2 regions of the Desulfosarcina ovata subsp. ovata genome follow, and region 1 is predicted to be linked to the other one. Evidence: riboswitches for the same ligand, from Rfam matches in the RefSeq annotation. Region 1 holds a riboswitch; the other holds the start of a gene.

Evidence for each region. A riboswitch is a leader RNA that binds a small molecule or an ion and turns the genes downstream of it on or off. The one in region 1 is predicted to bind cobalamin.
Region 2: linked by a shared signal. The riboswitch ahead of GN112_RS05415 (TonB-dependent receptor) and the one ahead of GN112_RS25935 (FecCD family ABC transporter permease) in region 1 are both predicted to bind cobalamin.

Annotation. Positions count from the first base shown of each region.
Region 1 is NZ_AP021879.1:5,918,406-5,922,808, forward strand. It holds gene GN112_RS25930 (ABC transporter ATP-binding protein) at 1-592, opposite strand, end outside; gene GN112_RS25935 (FecCD family ABC transporter permease) at 595-1,662, opposite strand; cobalamin riboswitch at 1,819-2,023, opposite strand; gene selA (L-seryl-tRNA(Sec) selenium transferase) at 2,235-3,674, shown strand; gene GN112_RS25945 (tetratricopeptide repeat protein) at 3,674-4,403, shown strand, end outside.
Region 2 is NZ_AP021879.1:1,229,965-1,234,367, reverse strand. It holds gene GN112_RS05425 (PqiB family protein) at 1-84, shown strand, start outside; gene GN112_RS05420 (PqiC family protein) at 81-707, shown strand; cobalamin riboswitch at 891-1,088, shown strand; cobalamin riboswitch at 1,315-1,496, shown strand; gene GN112_RS05415 (TonB-dependent receptor) at 1,653-3,746, shown strand; gene GN112_RS05410 (DUF2162 family putative transporter) at 3,759-4,403, shown strand, end outside.

The DNA.
Region 1 (4,403 bases):
CCTGAAATACGGCAACCACCGTGCGCCGATCATCCCGTACCAGTTCTGTGGTCCGATCCAGCAGGGCCAGGGTGTGGTGCACGTCCAGGTTGGCCGTGGCCTCATCCAGCACGAGCACCGGGGTATCCTGGGCCAGCGCGCGGGCAAAGATCACCCGCTGGCGTTCTCCCCCGCTCAGGGTGGTCACCGGCCGATCCTTCAGGGCCAGGATACCGCAGTCGGCCATCACCCGGGCCACCCGGTCACGGTCCTCGCCGCTGGGGGCACCGAAGCGCGGCGTGTGCGGGTAGCGTCCCATGAGGACCACCTCCTGCACGCTGAACGGGAAATTGATGCCGTAATCCTGGGGCACCAGCGCAATCAGCCGGGCCAGCGACCGTTTGCCGATTTCGGACAAGGGCCGGTCCCCGTAACGGATATCGCCCCGATCGGGCATCCGGTGCCGGCAGATCAGATCCAGCAAGGTGGTCTTGCCGCAACCGTTGGGTCCGACAATGCCGGTAAAGCGCCCCTTCCGCAGGACCAGGTCCAGCCCGTCGAAAATCGTTTTTCCGGGATGGGCGAAGGCGATGTCGTGTAAGGCGAATCCCATCCTCAGAAGCCCCCGCGGCCCGTCTGGCGTTTGCGAAAAAGGTAGCAGAAAAAAGGGCCTCCGATCAGGGCCGTCAGCACGCCAATGGGAATCTCGTGGGGCAGCACCGCGCGGGTCACCGTATCGGCCGCCAGCAGCAGAATCGCCCCGCTGAAAAATGAGAGCGGCAGCAGCCGCCGGTTGTCCGGTCCCACCAGGGCGCGCATCATGTGCGGCACCAGAAGCCCCACAAAACCGATGATGCCGGAAGCCGCCACACAGGCGGCCGTCACCAGGGACGCCGTGACCAGCAGAATCCAGGGCACCCGGCGGGCGTCCACCCCCAGTGACGACGCCGCCCGGCGTCCCAGGCAGAGCAGATTCAGGTCGCGGGCGAAAAAGAGAAAAACCGTCAGCCCCGGGATCAGAAAGGCGCTGGTCAGTCCCACGTCATGCCAGGTTTTGGAGGCGAAGCTGCCCATGAGCCAGAAAATGATCACCGATACCTGCTCGTCGGCCACGAATTTGAGAAAGCTGATGCCGGCCGAAAGAATCGCGGCAACGATAATGCCCGACAGGATCAGGTTGTTGGCGTTGGCTCCGCCGGCCGAAGAGGAGAGGTAGATCACCAATACCAACGTGGCCGTGGCCCCGATGAAAGCACATACCGGCACGCTGTAAATGCCGGCAACACTCAGGTTGAGCAACAGGGCCAGGGCCGCCCCGAACGCGGCGCCGGCAGAGACACCCAGGGTGTAGGGATCGGCCAGGGGGTTGAGCAGAATCCCCTGAAACACCACGCCGCACAATGCCAGTCCCCCCCCCACCACCGCTGCGGTCAGAATGCGCGGCAGGCGCACGTCCATGACAATGGTGCGGGTCAGCTCGTCCAGGCCCCGGGTGAGGGCCGGATTGCCCGTCAGGCTGCCGCCGACCACCCGCAGGACATCGATCCAGGCGATCCTCAGGTAGCCCATCCCCGCCGACAGGCAAATCGTCGCCAGCAGCACCCCCGCCAGCAGGCCGGCCAGCAGCCAGCTGCGCCCCAACAGATGGGGGAATGAATTGTCGACAGAAACGGGAGCGATCAAATCGTTTTACCTGTGGCCCCGTACCGGCGTTTACCGGTTGGCATACACCCAAAAAACAAAAACCCTTCAAACCTCGATGTCGGTTTGAAGGGTTGCACCCAGTTTACTTGGCCCTCTACATTATGGACGGCCGAAAACACTTTTTCAAGCAGCTCTCTCCGGCACACACAAAAGGCAGGTCTTCTGGCTTCCCCTTCCTGACAGACGCCTTCCCACACCGGTAATCCGGGACAGTGGCCCATGGTCTGGCAGTTCCCTCCAACAAAGATCGGAAGGGCAGGGGGTTACAGCGGCGGGACCGCTCCCGGTTCTCACGGGATTCCCTATTAAGCAATAGCGCACCTTTTGCTCCGTTTTTAGTTTACATCCGATGGTATGTCAATCCTTCAATTGACATTTGGATGTTGGCATTTGGCATTCATTTATCCATCCGAAAGCAAGGGGCGCCGATAACGCCATTCGCCGAATTCCAATTCAGATGCGGTTGCCCTGGGAGAAGCGCATCCGGTGGTTGAAAACAGTGTTTAAATAATGGTATATGCCGCAGTTAAGGATAAATTCGGAAATGAGGAATGCCTTTGAATCAAGATCAACGAAACCAATTGAAACAGCTTCCGGGGGTGGACCGGGTTATCGTCCACGGATCGGCCGGCGGGCATTTCGACGCCATTCCCAAGTCAGTGCTGATTCCGGCCATCCGCTGGGCCATTGACCGCCTGCGGGAAACGGTGCTGCACGCGGCGACCCCGCTCGATGCGGCCGCCTTTTCCCTGGATGCACTGGTGGAGGCGGCAACGCGCCGGGCCGACCGGATCATGGCCCCACGACTGCAGCGCACGGTCAACGCCACCGGCGTGGTGGTACACACCAACCTGGGCCGCTCCCTGCTTTCGCCGGCCGTGCTCGACCGCCTGAAACTTATCTCCAGCCGGTACTCCAATCTGGAATTCGACCTCGAGAAGGGTCGCCGGGGGTCCCGTTACAGCGCGGTGGAAGACATTCTCTGTGAATTGAGCGGCGCCCGCGCCGCCATGGTGGTGAACAACAATGCGGCAGCGGTACTGCTCTGTCTGGACACCCTGGCCAAGGGCGTTGAGGTGATTGTTTCCCGGGGCGAACTGGTGGAAATCGGCGGCGCATTCCGGATCCCGGATGTCATGGCCAAAAGCGGCGCCATCCTCAAGGAGGTGGGCACCACCAACCGGACCCATCCCCGGGATTATGAAAGTGCCATTGGCGAAGCCACCGGTATGCTGCTCAAGGCCCACACCAGCAACTACAGCATTGTGGGATTCACCGCGTCCGTGGCCCTGCCCGATCTGGTGGCCATCGGCAGGCGCCACGACCTGCCGGTCATGGAAGACCTGGGCAGCGGCACCCTGGTGGATTTTTCCAAATATGGCCTGATCAAGGAACCCACCGTTCAGGAATCCCTGGCCGCCGGCGTGGACGTGGTCACCTTCAGCGGAGACAAATTGTTGGGCGGCCCCCAGGCGGGGATCATTCTGGGCGGCCCGGCGCACATCGACCGCATCAAGGCCAATCCGCTCACCCGGGCCCTTCGAATCGACAAGATGACCCTGGCCGCCCTGGAAGCGACCCTGCAACTCTACCGCGACGAGCAGGACGCCCTGCAGCACATCCCCACCCTGCGTATGCTGACCCTGCCGCCATCGCTCATCCAGGCCCGGGCCGCAGAATTGAAAACCCGCCTCGAGGGAATCGGCGGCGACCGGCTCAAGGTGGAACTGATGGACCTCTCCTCCAAGGCCGGCGGCGGCTCCCTGCCCCTGCTGAACCTGGAAAGCCGCTGCCTGGGCGTTACCCTGGCGGGAAAATCGGCCAACGCCATGGAATCGTGGCTGCGTCACCATACCCCGCCAATCATCGGCAGAATCGAAAGCGACCGTTTCATCATGGATCCACGGACCCTGCAGGAGGAAGAGCTGGATATCATCGAGAAGGCCTTTGCCGACATGCTGGCCGAAGAGACGGGCACGCAGGAGAAGTAATGCCAAAACCCCTATCGGAACAATTCAGAAACCGCAGTGCGACACAGGAATTTCTCTTCTCGGCGTCCGATGACCCGACCGTTTCCGTCAGGGCGGCCGAAATTTCACCATCGACCTTTTCCGAACGGTTCACGGATCTGCTCGACCGGCAGGCGTTCATCGACGCCGTCGAGACGCGCCTGACAGCGGCAGCAACCCTTCTGGTGCTTGCCGTGGACATTGAAACGGCCGTCCAGGACAACGACGATGACCAGGCGGCCATGGCCGCCATCGCTCCACTGGAACAACTCTGCCACACCCAGGACGGCATCTGGGGGCAGATCGGCCGCCATCGCTTCGCCTGCGCCCTGGCCGACCGCAGTGCCGATGAGGGCGACAACCTGGCCCGGCAGCTCCTGGCCGCCGGCCAGGCGATGCAACAGCCGCCCGTCATCGTCGGGATGGCCCTCTATCCGACCCTCGACGAGACACTCGGCGAAACCGTTGAAAATGCCGGCAAGGCCCTTGATCACGGCGTTTTTTTCGGGCCCGGAAGCGTAACCCGTTTTGATGCGGTGAGCCTCAACATCAGCGGCGACCGCCTTTACCAGGCGGGCAAGGTCGACACGGCCATGGCCGAATTCAAAAAAGGCCTGCGGCTCGATCCGGCGGATGCCAACCTGTACAATTCGCTGGGGGTCTGCCATGGCGTACTCGAGGATTACCCCAATGCCTTCAAGGCGTTTGATC
Region 2 (4,403 bases), 4.7 Mb from region 1:
GCCGCCCGGACGGTACAGGCGCTGGCTGATTATCTGGAACGTCATCCTGATGCGATCGTATACGGGAAAGGACTTCAGGAATGATGCGACCATGGCTGTGGCTCACGATTTTTGCCTTTCTGCTGGCGGGGTTGGTTTCCGGCTGCCGTTCCATTACCCCACCGGTGACGTACTACACCCTAAACGCCACCACCTTGCCACCGGCCGAATCCAACGACGGCGCGAAGGCCGACCTGACCGTCGGCATCCGTTCCGTCGGATTGCCCGGTTATGTCAACCGCCAGCAGATGGTTGTCCGCAGTGGAGCCAACCGTCTGTTGATTTCAAGCCTGAACCGTTGGGCCGATTACCCCGATCGGATGGTCCAGCAGACCATTGGTGAGAACCTGCAGTGGCTCATGCCCCATATCCGTATGGTCAACGCGCCTTGGCCGGTAGAAATCAAGCCGGACGTGATTCTGTCGTTTCAGTTTTTGGAACTGATCGGCACCGGAAAACGCCGGGTGTCGCTCACTGCCATCTGGACAATTGCCGGCAGCCCGGACAAAGCAACGGATGCAGCGGTCGTCCAAACCCACCGCACCCACCTGATTGAACCCATCACCGGTTCCGGGTTTGGCGAATTGGCTGCTGCCCACAGCCGGGCCATCGGGACGCTGTGCCGGAAAGTGGCCACTGCGCTTGACGCATACACCCGATCCCGGTAGGCGTTACCACTCCCGCCAGGTCATGACTGGTATCCCGCCAACAAAGATTTGCAGATGGTGTACAGGTTCTGCGGATGGTCGAATCAACAGATGCTATCCGTAATCCTTAACGCCGATGAACCGATAAAAAACTTGACAAAAAGTACCGGTGGGGTAATTAGATTGCACTTTGGATCAGGTGCTCATAAGTAATCTTCATCCGGTGGGTTGGGGTGACGGTTGACGAGCTGAAAAGGGAACCCCGTGAGAACCGGGGACGGGCCCGCCGCTGTAATCGGGGACGAACGCCGCAGCAACGCCACTGACAGCCGGAACTGTCGGGAAGGTGCGGTCGTAGGATGATCCGTGAGTCAGAAGACCTGCCCGATCCAAAATGAGTCGTCAACGCGTGGACAGTGTTTGACGCTCGCCAGATCACCGCGGATAAAAAAGGGACATCCCCGGATCGAATTGTTAATCGGTCCGGGGATTTTTTTTTCTCCGAACCGCCACTACTTTTTCCCCAATTCAGGAGAGCGCAAAGCGATGAGAAGAACTGTGAGTTTAAGCACGTTATAGCAGTAAATATTGCAAACAATCTTCTTGACAATTATGTTCGTAAAGAGAAATATGCGAAGCCATTTCAGGTGCTATAGAAGCTTAATAGGGAACCCCGTGAAATTCGGGGATGGGCCCGCCGCTGTGATCGGGGACGACCGCTGCAAGATTGCCACTGGCTTTAAAGTCGGGAAGGCGCAGCCATTAGGAAGAACCGAAAGTCAGAAGACCTGCCTGGATACCATAAATGTTGCTGCCCCGCCCCGTGGACAAGGGAAGGCAGATCAAATCTGTGGAAAAACCAGGGCATCCCAGATCGTTTGTCAATCAAATGGTTCGGGATTTTTTTTATTCAAGCCACGTTGAAGTTTTTATCCCGAACCAAAAGCTGTCAGAGTGGGAGGATAGATGAAACGCTGCTTGTTTTTTTTAATTTTGGGAGGACTTTTATGGCCCGCATTGGGTTTGGCCGAGGATGGGAGAGAAGCTGATCATAAACTGGATGAAATCGTGGTTACTTCGACGCGAAAGTCAAAGGCGGTTGACACACCTGCAAGTCTTTCCATCATCACGGCAGAGGAACTTGAGGATATGGGGGCCAAAAACATTGTTGAAGCCCTGTCAAAAATTCCCGGGGTTGTTGACAGCAGTTCAAAAAGCCAGTCCGTTGTCATCCGCGGAAACAAAAGCGCCATGGCCGGAGGACCGGTCCTTCTGATGGACGGTGTTCCCTTGAAATTGGGGGATTACCGGTACAGTGAGTTTGATTTTATTCCGGTCAACCAGATCGAACGGATCGAGGTTCTGCGTTCTGCCGGGATTGCTTATGGCCCCGGTGCGGCCAGGGGGGTGATCAATGTGATTACCAAAAAAAGCAAATCCGAGGGGGTTCATGGCGATGTCTCTGCCTCTTATGGTTCATGGGACAGTCATGACGAAAATGTGTCATTGTACGGCATGAAAAATAAGTTCGACTTTCTGGTGGATGCCGAAAATTATCATACGGACGGGTATGAAGAAGAAGAGGAAAACCGGCAGTCCGTGTTGGGACGCCTGGGATACAATCTGTCCGACCAATCCAGGATTGGTCTTCGGGTCAACCATGTGGATTATGATAATCAAACGGCAGAAGGGCTAAAAAAATATCAATGGCAGTTGGACAACTATCGCAGGGAGATCCATTTTCCCAAAAGCGAGACCGATTCGGATCTGCTCTGGCATAATGAAAAAGATGAGAAAAATACAACCGTTGCCTTGGAATTTTCCCATAAGGCCGAAAAAAAATTTTTTGATTCCTCTTTTTCCTGGGCAACCTATGAAAAAGACTTCAGACGGACGTATGCGATTTATGACAGTCCGACGAGCGTTTACTATGAAGACAGCGACCAGGACACATATTCACTGACCATGTCGGGCGGATATCATTTTGATTTCGGTTCGGTCAGCTACACCCCCACCATCGGGATAGATTATGAGGATATCGACAATACTGTCGGACGAATTTATCCCTATTATCCCACAAAAAATACCGACACATACAACTTTGACCTCCAAGAGAAAACCTATGGTGTTTTCTGGGACAACAACCTGCGGTTCAATGAAAAATGGGGGCTGGACGCCGGTATCCGTTTTGACAGGACAGAAGTGGAATTCCAGGACAAGGTACCCAATATTGTAGATGAAGACCGCGATATGTTCAGCTACTCCATTGCCCCGTCCTATCATTTCAATGACCAGGCCATGATTTACGCGTCGGTGGGAAGAAATTACTGGTTTCCAACGCCGCGGTATTATGCTTGGGCCGTTGAAAAAGGCGGATCGTTGAATCCGGTTGAAGACCTTGAGCCCGAAGAAGTCCTGACCTATGAACTGGGGTATAAACATTTGTTCAGCAAGGCATTCAACATCAACGCCACCATTTATTATTCGGAATATAAGGATAAATTCGGATCGGTTTATGACGAAAACGATGATTCCTGCGGCCAGGGGAATATCGGGGATGCCGAGGCAAAAGGGATCGAGATTGAGGCAGACGGCAGGCTGTGCCAATATTTCGGATACCGGGTGGCCGCCACCTACCAGGATATCGAATGGACCTCGGGTACGGCTTTCGTTTACATTCATCCCGATAATACCAGGGACTACACGGCAGACATTTCGGGAAAACAAATCTACTGGGTTCCTGAAATCAGTGGGGTCATCGGGCTAGATTTCTACCCCATGGCCGGGCTTAAGATCAGCATGGATATAAACTATATCGGCGAACGGTATGTGGATTACCTGAACCAGATCGAATATCCGGACAAAACCACCTTTGATGCCAGGGCTTCCTATACCTGGAAAGCATGGAAAGTCTGGGTCCTTGGTAAAAATATTTTTGATGAAGATCTTGAATATGCATCTAATTCATCCGGTAAGCTGAATTCCGACGGCGAACCCAATAACGCCTATTATGTCCAAAACGGCGCTTATGTAGAGGCCGGCATCAGCTATCATTTCTAATTGGAAAGTCATATGATCAAACAATTGTGGATGAGCGGAATTCTGGCCGCCTTCCTGGTGTTCGGCATTAAAATCGGCGTGGGCCTTGGTTCACAGATGAACCACCCCGCTATTTCAAAAAGAAAAAAATGGGCCTTTTTTGCAGGGTCTGTCCTGACCTATCTGCTTTTGTTCCTGGGAATACATTTTCTGGTGACCGGCCTGAATCTGCTGGATTACCTGGACAGATTGGCCAATGTCCTCAAATACGGAATGATTCTGCATTTCATTCTGGCCGCAGGGCTTCTGGCATGGGGCATCCGGCTGCTGATTCAAACACCGGCCAGTCACCAACACGCCCAGCTTAAGGCAGTTCTGCTTTTGATCACCCCCTGCCCGGTATGTGCCACCGTGATTCTGCTTAACCTGACCCTGGCGTTCTCTTTATTTCCCCTGGCCCCGGCTATGACGACGGCTGTTCTTTTCGCCTGTTTCCTCGGCTTTATCCTGATCACTTTGTTGGTCATCACCCTGTTTGCCAACTGGATACAGTCCATGGATACCTTTTTAGGGATCTGTATGGTGCTTGTTTCATTATATTTTGTTTTAACGATCCTTGTGGCCCCCATTTATCCTGAAATTAAAGCCGCTTTTGCCATGGCAGGTTCCAACAACCCC